2 regions of the Fictibacillus halophilus genome follow, and region 2 is predicted to be linked to the other one. Evidence: predicted binding sites of a transcription regulator. Region 2 holds the regulator's gene; the other holds the start of a gene.
What was found. The regulator Rex, encoded in region 2, represses fermentation and respiration genes when NADH is low (regulators of the CRP and FNR family bind a similar motif). The targets are predictions, from matches to a motif close to TTGTGAAATATTTCACAA.

Region 1: qoxA (cytochrome aa3 quinol oxidase subunit II) is a predicted target of Rex. The motif match lies at 1,972-1,989, and genes of this name have one in related genera.

Annotation. Positions count from the first base shown of each region.
Region 1 is NZ_JAEACF010000002.1:93,385-96,806, reverse strand. Features, by position in the region: gene I5J82_RS17770 (L-cystine transporter) at 306-1,658, shown strand; gene qoxA (cytochrome aa3 quinol oxidase subunit II) at 2,068-3,042, shown strand; gene qoxB (cytochrome aa3 quinol oxidase subunit I) at 3,061-3,422, shown strand, end outside.
Region 2 is NZ_JAEACF010000004.1:9,751-13,172, reverse strand. Features, by position in the region: gene tatC (twin-arginine translocase subunit TatC) at 173-955, opposite strand; gene I5J82_RS19120 (twin-arginine translocase TatA/TatE family subunit) at 968-1,147, opposite strand; gene I5J82_RS19115 (redox-sensing transcriptional repressor Rex) at 1,166-1,801, opposite strand; gene moaC (cyclic pyranopterin monophosphate synthase MoaC) at 1,847-2,350, opposite strand; gene abc-f (ribosomal protection-like ABC-F family protein) at 2,764-3,422, shown strand, end outside.

The sequences.
Region 1 (3,422 bases), on a different contig from region 2:
CTCTAGCCAAACTTTAGTACCAAGTCATAAGGATTTGTTACAAAAACAAGCATATCTTAGTTTTAAGTTGAATATATCTGTATCACAACTAAATATTTCACCTGTGACTACGGCATAAACACACTAATGATGGGCTTACTCTTATTAAAAGCTTGTCTTTTTTTGTGTGAGGAGGTGGCGGCTAAAAAACATCCTGCTGGTAATCCTTACTTGACAGATGGGTTTAATTGTATTAATTTTACTTTAGTTAACTAAAGGGGGGCTTGTAGGTGACTACTGGTTTAGTTTTATCGAATATAGCAATTATGCTTATACTATTGGGTGTTTTGTATTACATGCAAAAAAAGCACGTCTCATTCTCAAAGCGTGTGTTTACGGGGCTTGGTCTAGGGATTTTGTTTGGACTGGGACTTCAGTACGGATATGGAGCAGACTCTGAGGTTGCTGCTAAGTCGACTGACTGGTTCAATCTAGTCGGCGGCGGTTATGTGACGTTCTTAAAAATGATCGTTGTTCCACTCGTGTTCATTTCAATCCTTTCAGCGTTTACGCGTCTGAACTTAAAAGGAAACATCGGAAAACTTAGTGGATTGATTATCGGAATATTAATAGGTACGACTGCAATTGCTGCGGTTGTCGGAATTGCAACTTCTACTGTTTTTGATCTTGAAGCTGTACAAATCGAGCAAGGGGATGCAGAAACTGCTCGTGGTGAAGAGATGGAAGGTACATTTGCCGAGGTAAAAGATCTGACACTTCCGCAACAGGTTCTTTCATTATTACCAGCTAACCCATTCTTAGATTTTACTGGAGCTCGTCCGACTTCAACGATCGCTGTAGTAATATTTGCTGCATTCCTAGGCGTGGCTTATCTAGGAGTCAAACGTAAGCAAGAAGAGCAGGCAGAGCTTTTTGCTAAGATTGTTGATGCGTTTTATGCGGTAATCATGCGTGTAGTAACGTTGATTCTTCGACTAACTCCTTATGGGGTTCTCGCGTTGATGACCAAAACAGTTGCACTGAGCAATATGGATGCAATCGCGAAACTAGGTAAGTTCGTAATTGCTTCATATGTCGCCTTACTGATCATGTTCGGAATTCACTTATTGCTTTTAACATTTGCAGGTTTAAACCCGATTACTTATATGAAAAAATCTTTCCCTGTACTATCTTTTGCTTTCACTTCACGTACGAGTGCAGGAGCGCTTCCATTAAATATTCGTACGCAAAAGAGCATGGGTGTACCTGACGGAATTGCAAACTTCTCAGGTTCGTTTGGTCTTTCTATCGGGCAAAATGGATGTGCGGGAATCTACCCTGCAATGCTAGCCGTTATGATCGCTCCAACGGTGGGAATCGATCCGTTGTCACCATCATTCTTGTTGACATTGATTGTAGTTGTAGCGCTAAGTTCGTTCGGTGTAGCAGGTGTTGGTGGTGGAGCAACGTTTGCGGCAATACTTGTACTTTCTGCAATGGATCTTCCTATCGCATTAGCAGGTCTATTGATCTCTGTTGAGCCATTAATCGATATGGGTCGTACGGCTGTTAACGTAAGTGGTGCGATGACATCAGGATTGTTAACAAGTAAGGTTCAAAATCAGCTTGATACAAGTGTATACAATGACACTGAAAATCAAGTTGAAGTAAGTGCATAAAAGTTTAAGAAATAGCGATCTTGTCTTAATCAGGCAAGGTCGTTTTTTATTTGTAAAATTTACATAGGCAGGTGTATGTTGGGTGTAAATAGGGTAAAAAGTAAAAACTGAACTTTTAAAAAGCTCAAGATTGTTTTCCATTGAAAGAAGTCTCTTCCAAAAACGTGAACATTCTATGTCAAAACTGTGATAAAGTTGTGAGCTTTATTTGAAGTAATCGTGACATTTGTTGTGGATAGAGTCACATTTATTAGGATTCTGGTACTATGAAAGCAAAGGTTTTTTGTCATTTAAAATTTGCCTATGTTTTACATTGTGATTTAATTCACAATGCTCTATAATCACTCTTGGTTCGTTTTTTATTAGGCAAAAGTAAATGCTTGTAAATAGAGAAAGGAAGGTGGACCTGGTGATGCGACGGTTGAAGCCGTTTTTTACATTCGGGTTATTGATGGCCGTATTTATGCTTAGCGGCTGCAGCGATATGATTGTTTTAGATCCAAAAGGACCTGTAGGAGCAGAACAGAGGGATCTGATCATGTATTCCATCTGGTTTATGTTATTTATCCTACTAGTTGTTTACGCACTTACTGCTTTTATTGTTTATAAATATCGTGATCGCAAAAACCATAAAGGATATGATCCTGATAATGAAGGAAGTCATCTTCTTGAGACGATTTGGTGGATCATTCCTATTATTATCGTTATCGCATTATCGATTCCAACGGTAAAGAGTATCTATTCTCTTGAAGGACCTCCTGAAGAGTCGAAAGATCAAAAGCCGTTGGTGATTCATGCAACGTCTGTAAACTGGAAATGGGTATTCTCCTATCCAGAGCAAGATATTGAAACAGTTAACTATCTTCACATTCCTGAAGATCGACCTGTATTGTTCAAACTGACTTCAGCTGATTCGATGGCATCGTTCTGGGTACCTCAGTTAGGTGGTCAGAAATATGCGATGGCTGGCATGGAGACAGAGCTTTATCTGCAAGCTGACGAGCAAGGGACTTATGAAGGACGTAACTCTAACTTTACAGGAGAAGGATTTACTAACCATACGTTTGATGTGTTGGCTATGTCTGATGCAGAGTTTGATAAGTGGGCGAGTGAAACAAAAGCTGATGCTCCTGAGCTTTCGAAGGGTCAGTATGACAAGCTTATGCTTCCTGGTCACGTGAAACAAATGACTTTCTCTTCTACTCACTTAGATTGGGTAGATCATGCTAAAAACCCTGAATACGCGTTAGATGCTCGCGAACGTTTAGGTTATGAAGAGAAGCTTCCTCACTCCAAAGCAGGTAAGGAAGAAAAGAAGAAGCGTGAAGAAGAGATGAAGAAGCTTGAAGAATCAGAGTCTCATGGGGATTCTCATGCCCATTAACAGAGGAGGCATTTCAATATGAAATGGGATGAATTTTTCGTAACAGGCGACCCGATGATATATGGTGCTGACGTATCCATCGTACTTACGATGGTGGGTATCCTGTTCTATCTTACTAAATATAAAAAATGGAAATGGTTGTGGGACGAATGGCTTACAACGGTTGACCATAAAAAACTCGGTATCATGTATATCGTATCCGCTGTCTTAATGCTGTTCCGCGGTGGGGTAGATGCCCTCTTAATGCGTACACAGCTAGCGGTTCCAGAGGCTAAGTTCCTCGATTCACAGCACTATAACGAAATCTTTACAACACACGGTACAATCATGATCATCTTCATGGCGATGCCGTTCTTGATCGGTTTGATTAACGTCGTTGT
Region 2 (3,422 bases):
GACTTCCACGAAAATACTGTCCACTTTTCGAGTTTTACTATCCACTTTCGAAAAAATACTGTCCACTTTTACACATTTACTGTCCAATTCCCCGCTTTTACTGTCCACTCTCAATCACAACCCACTCCAACCACACAAAAAAGAGGATTCCCCACGTGGAGTCATCCTCTTTTTAATCATGATACACAGCTTCTGCCTGGGCTTCTCGTTCTTTTACGAGTGCTTCGACTTCGGCTTTCATGCGTTTTTTATAAGCGGCCTTCGATATGATGATGCTGATCTCATATAAAAGCAAGAGCGGGAACGTAACCATCAAGTGAGACAGCAGCTCTGGCGGTGTAATCAATCCCGCTACTACTAAAATCCCAAAGTAGGCTACTTTTCGAATGCTCTTAAGGAAATCAGGTGTTACGATTCCAAGTCGAGTCAGAAACATGATCAAGACTGGGAACTGGAACAACAGGCCGAACGGCAGTGTGATGTTGAATAGGAATGAGAAGTATTCTTGAATTCCGTATTCGCCTTCTACACTAAGTGCCACGGCGACATTTCCCATAAAGCTCACAACGAACGGAAACAGAATAAAGTACGAGAATGCGAGTCCCGTTAAGAAGAGCACGAATGCGATCGGGATGTACATAAGCGTTACTTTTCGTTCGTTCTCATAGAGCCCCGGGCTGATGAATGCCCAGAGTTGGTACAACACCACTGGTGCGGATAGGACGAGGCCGATGAAGAAGGCAAACGTCATGTACACGTTCAGTGGATCGGTTAGATGAAAAGCGTTCATCTGAATGTTCTTTGCGATTGGGTCACTTTGCAGATATACGATTACGGGCTTGGCTAAGAAAAATCCAGCGATCAAGAATAAGAAGAAGGCTAGAATCGCCCATATGATGCGCTTTCGTAATTCGCCAATGTGACCGTATAGCGACATATTTTTTTCAGAGGTCATAGACAAACATCCTTACTTCTTCAGTTGTTCGCTTTCCTTTTTGTCATCTTCTTCGTCCATCATGCCCTTTGTTGCATTTTTGAACTCGCGAAGCGTCTTACCTGCTGCTTTACCTAGCTCAGGCAGCTTTTTCGGTCCAAACATAACAAGAGCTGCAAGTCCGATTACCGCGATACTTCCTGGTCCTAACATAACGATTACCTCCTTGTTTTAAGAATAGTTTTTCATAAAATAAACAAGCGATTGCAATTCAACAGCTAAATCGATGTGATGAACACGAATCTCGGGTGAGACGGTCAATCGGGCGGGTGTGAAGTTTAAGATGCCTGTTACACCTGCGCGCTCGAGTTGATCGGCGATCGATTGAGCGGCTCCTACTGGAACGGTGAGGATCGCAACATCGATGCCTCGGTTCTTCAGTTCTTGCTCGATGTCTTCTGTGTGATAGATCGGAACTCCGGCAATTTCGCTGCCGATTTTTGCTCGGTCTACATCGAATGCGACTTCTATTTTGGTATTGTTATTTTTGGTGAAATTGTAATGTAAGAAGGCCGTGCCTAAGTTACCTACTCCGATTAATGCTACGGTTGTTGTTTCATCCTGGTTCAACGTCTTTGCGAAGAACGACAACAGATAATTAACATTGTAGCCATAACCTTTTTTGCCTAATGCGCCAAAGTAGGAAAAATCTCTGCGGATTGTTGCAGAATCTACTTTCACAGCTTCGCTTAATTCAGCAGAAGACACCCTTTGTTTACCGGAAGATGATAAGTTTTTCAAAAAACGATAATACAAGGGCAGCCGTTTTGCTGTTGCGTGTGGTATTTTTAACTGATCTTGGTTCATATTTGGAGCCCTCCAAGTTTAGAAAGCTTATCTATTCCTATTGTATCATATTTTGTCAGGGCTTGAAGAACGTAGAAAGTCCCCATTCTTTCCTCCTGTTTTCGAATGGAGGTATGTAGGCCCGATCACCATTCCCTTATCCGCTGCTTTACACATATCATAGACGGTTAACGCTGCTGCAGAAGCCGCTGTTAACGCCTCCATCTCAACACCGGTGCTGCCCTTCGTTTTCACTTCAACTTGGATGTTTAATTTAAACATGCTGTCCGCTAATTCATCCCATGAAAAAGACAGATCAACGCCAGTCAGTGATAACGGGTGACACATCGGAATCCAGTCAGAGGTTTTTTTCGCAGCCATGATTCCAGCGATCTGTGCGACGGCTAGAACGTCCCCTTTTTTAAATCCGTTTTCTTTGATCTTAAGGAAGACTTCTTCAGAAACCGTTACCCCGCTTACCGCTACGGCTGTTCGGTGAGATGTTTCTTTTTCCGAAATATCAACCATGCGCGCACGGCCTTCTTCGTTAAAATGGGTAAACTCTGTCATAAAACCCCTCCTCATGATGAATATACACGAAACCGCTTTTATTGTCGTTAAGATTTTACTTGTAATTATTGCAAAATGTTGAACATTCCCTTTGTTGGCGCGAATCTCCAAACTACGCTAAACTACTAGTTAGACAGGGTTATATTGTTTATTTAAGGGCTGATTGTATAAAAGCATGTTTGTGTAAGTAGTTGTTCTCCGCTCCAGGCACTTCGCTTTCCGTGGGGCAGGCGGTGAGCCCCTTGCCGCTTTGCGCCATTAAGGGTCTCACCTGACCGCTTGTCCCACAGGAGTCTCGTGCCTTGCGCTCCAACCAACTTATCAAAGAAGTACTTTTTCAGCATTATTCAAAAGTAACAAACAAGTCAATTAAATAAATAAAACCACCCGTTTTCCATAGAGGTGAAATTACAATGATTATTTTACAAGTTCAGGACGTTACGAAGTCGTTTGGCGCGGACGTTATTTTATCGAATATAAAACTAGAGGTTCAAAAAGGTGAGCGGATCGCGCTTGTTGGGCGGAACGGTGCGGGTAAATCTACGCTGCTACGCGTGATTACTGGTGAGTATTCCTACGATTCTGGTCATGTCATGATTCCGAAAGACGTGAAAACTGGTTATCTCGCACAAGATGCGGGGCTGGACTCCGATGAGTCGATTTGGAACGAGATGCTCTCGGTGTTTGAAGACCTTCGTAAAAAAGAGAAAAAGCTGCGTGAGATGGAAGCGCGTATGGGCGATCCAGAAGTGATTGCGAATGAAGCGGAGTATGAACGTCTCTTAAAAGACTATGATGCGCTGCAAGTAACATTTAAAGACGAAGGTGGCTATCAGTATGAAGCAGAAATTCGTACGGTACTTCACGGTTTTCAGTTTGCCGATTTTGATCGCGATACGAAGATCAACACATTAAGTGGAGGGCAAAAAACGAGACTCGCACTCGCAAAGCTCCTATTAACTAAACCAGATCTACTCATTCTCGATGAGCCGACGAACCACTTAGACATCAAAACGCTCACGTGGCTCGAGCAATATCTGCAGAGTTATCCCGGCGGCATTTTGATCGTCTC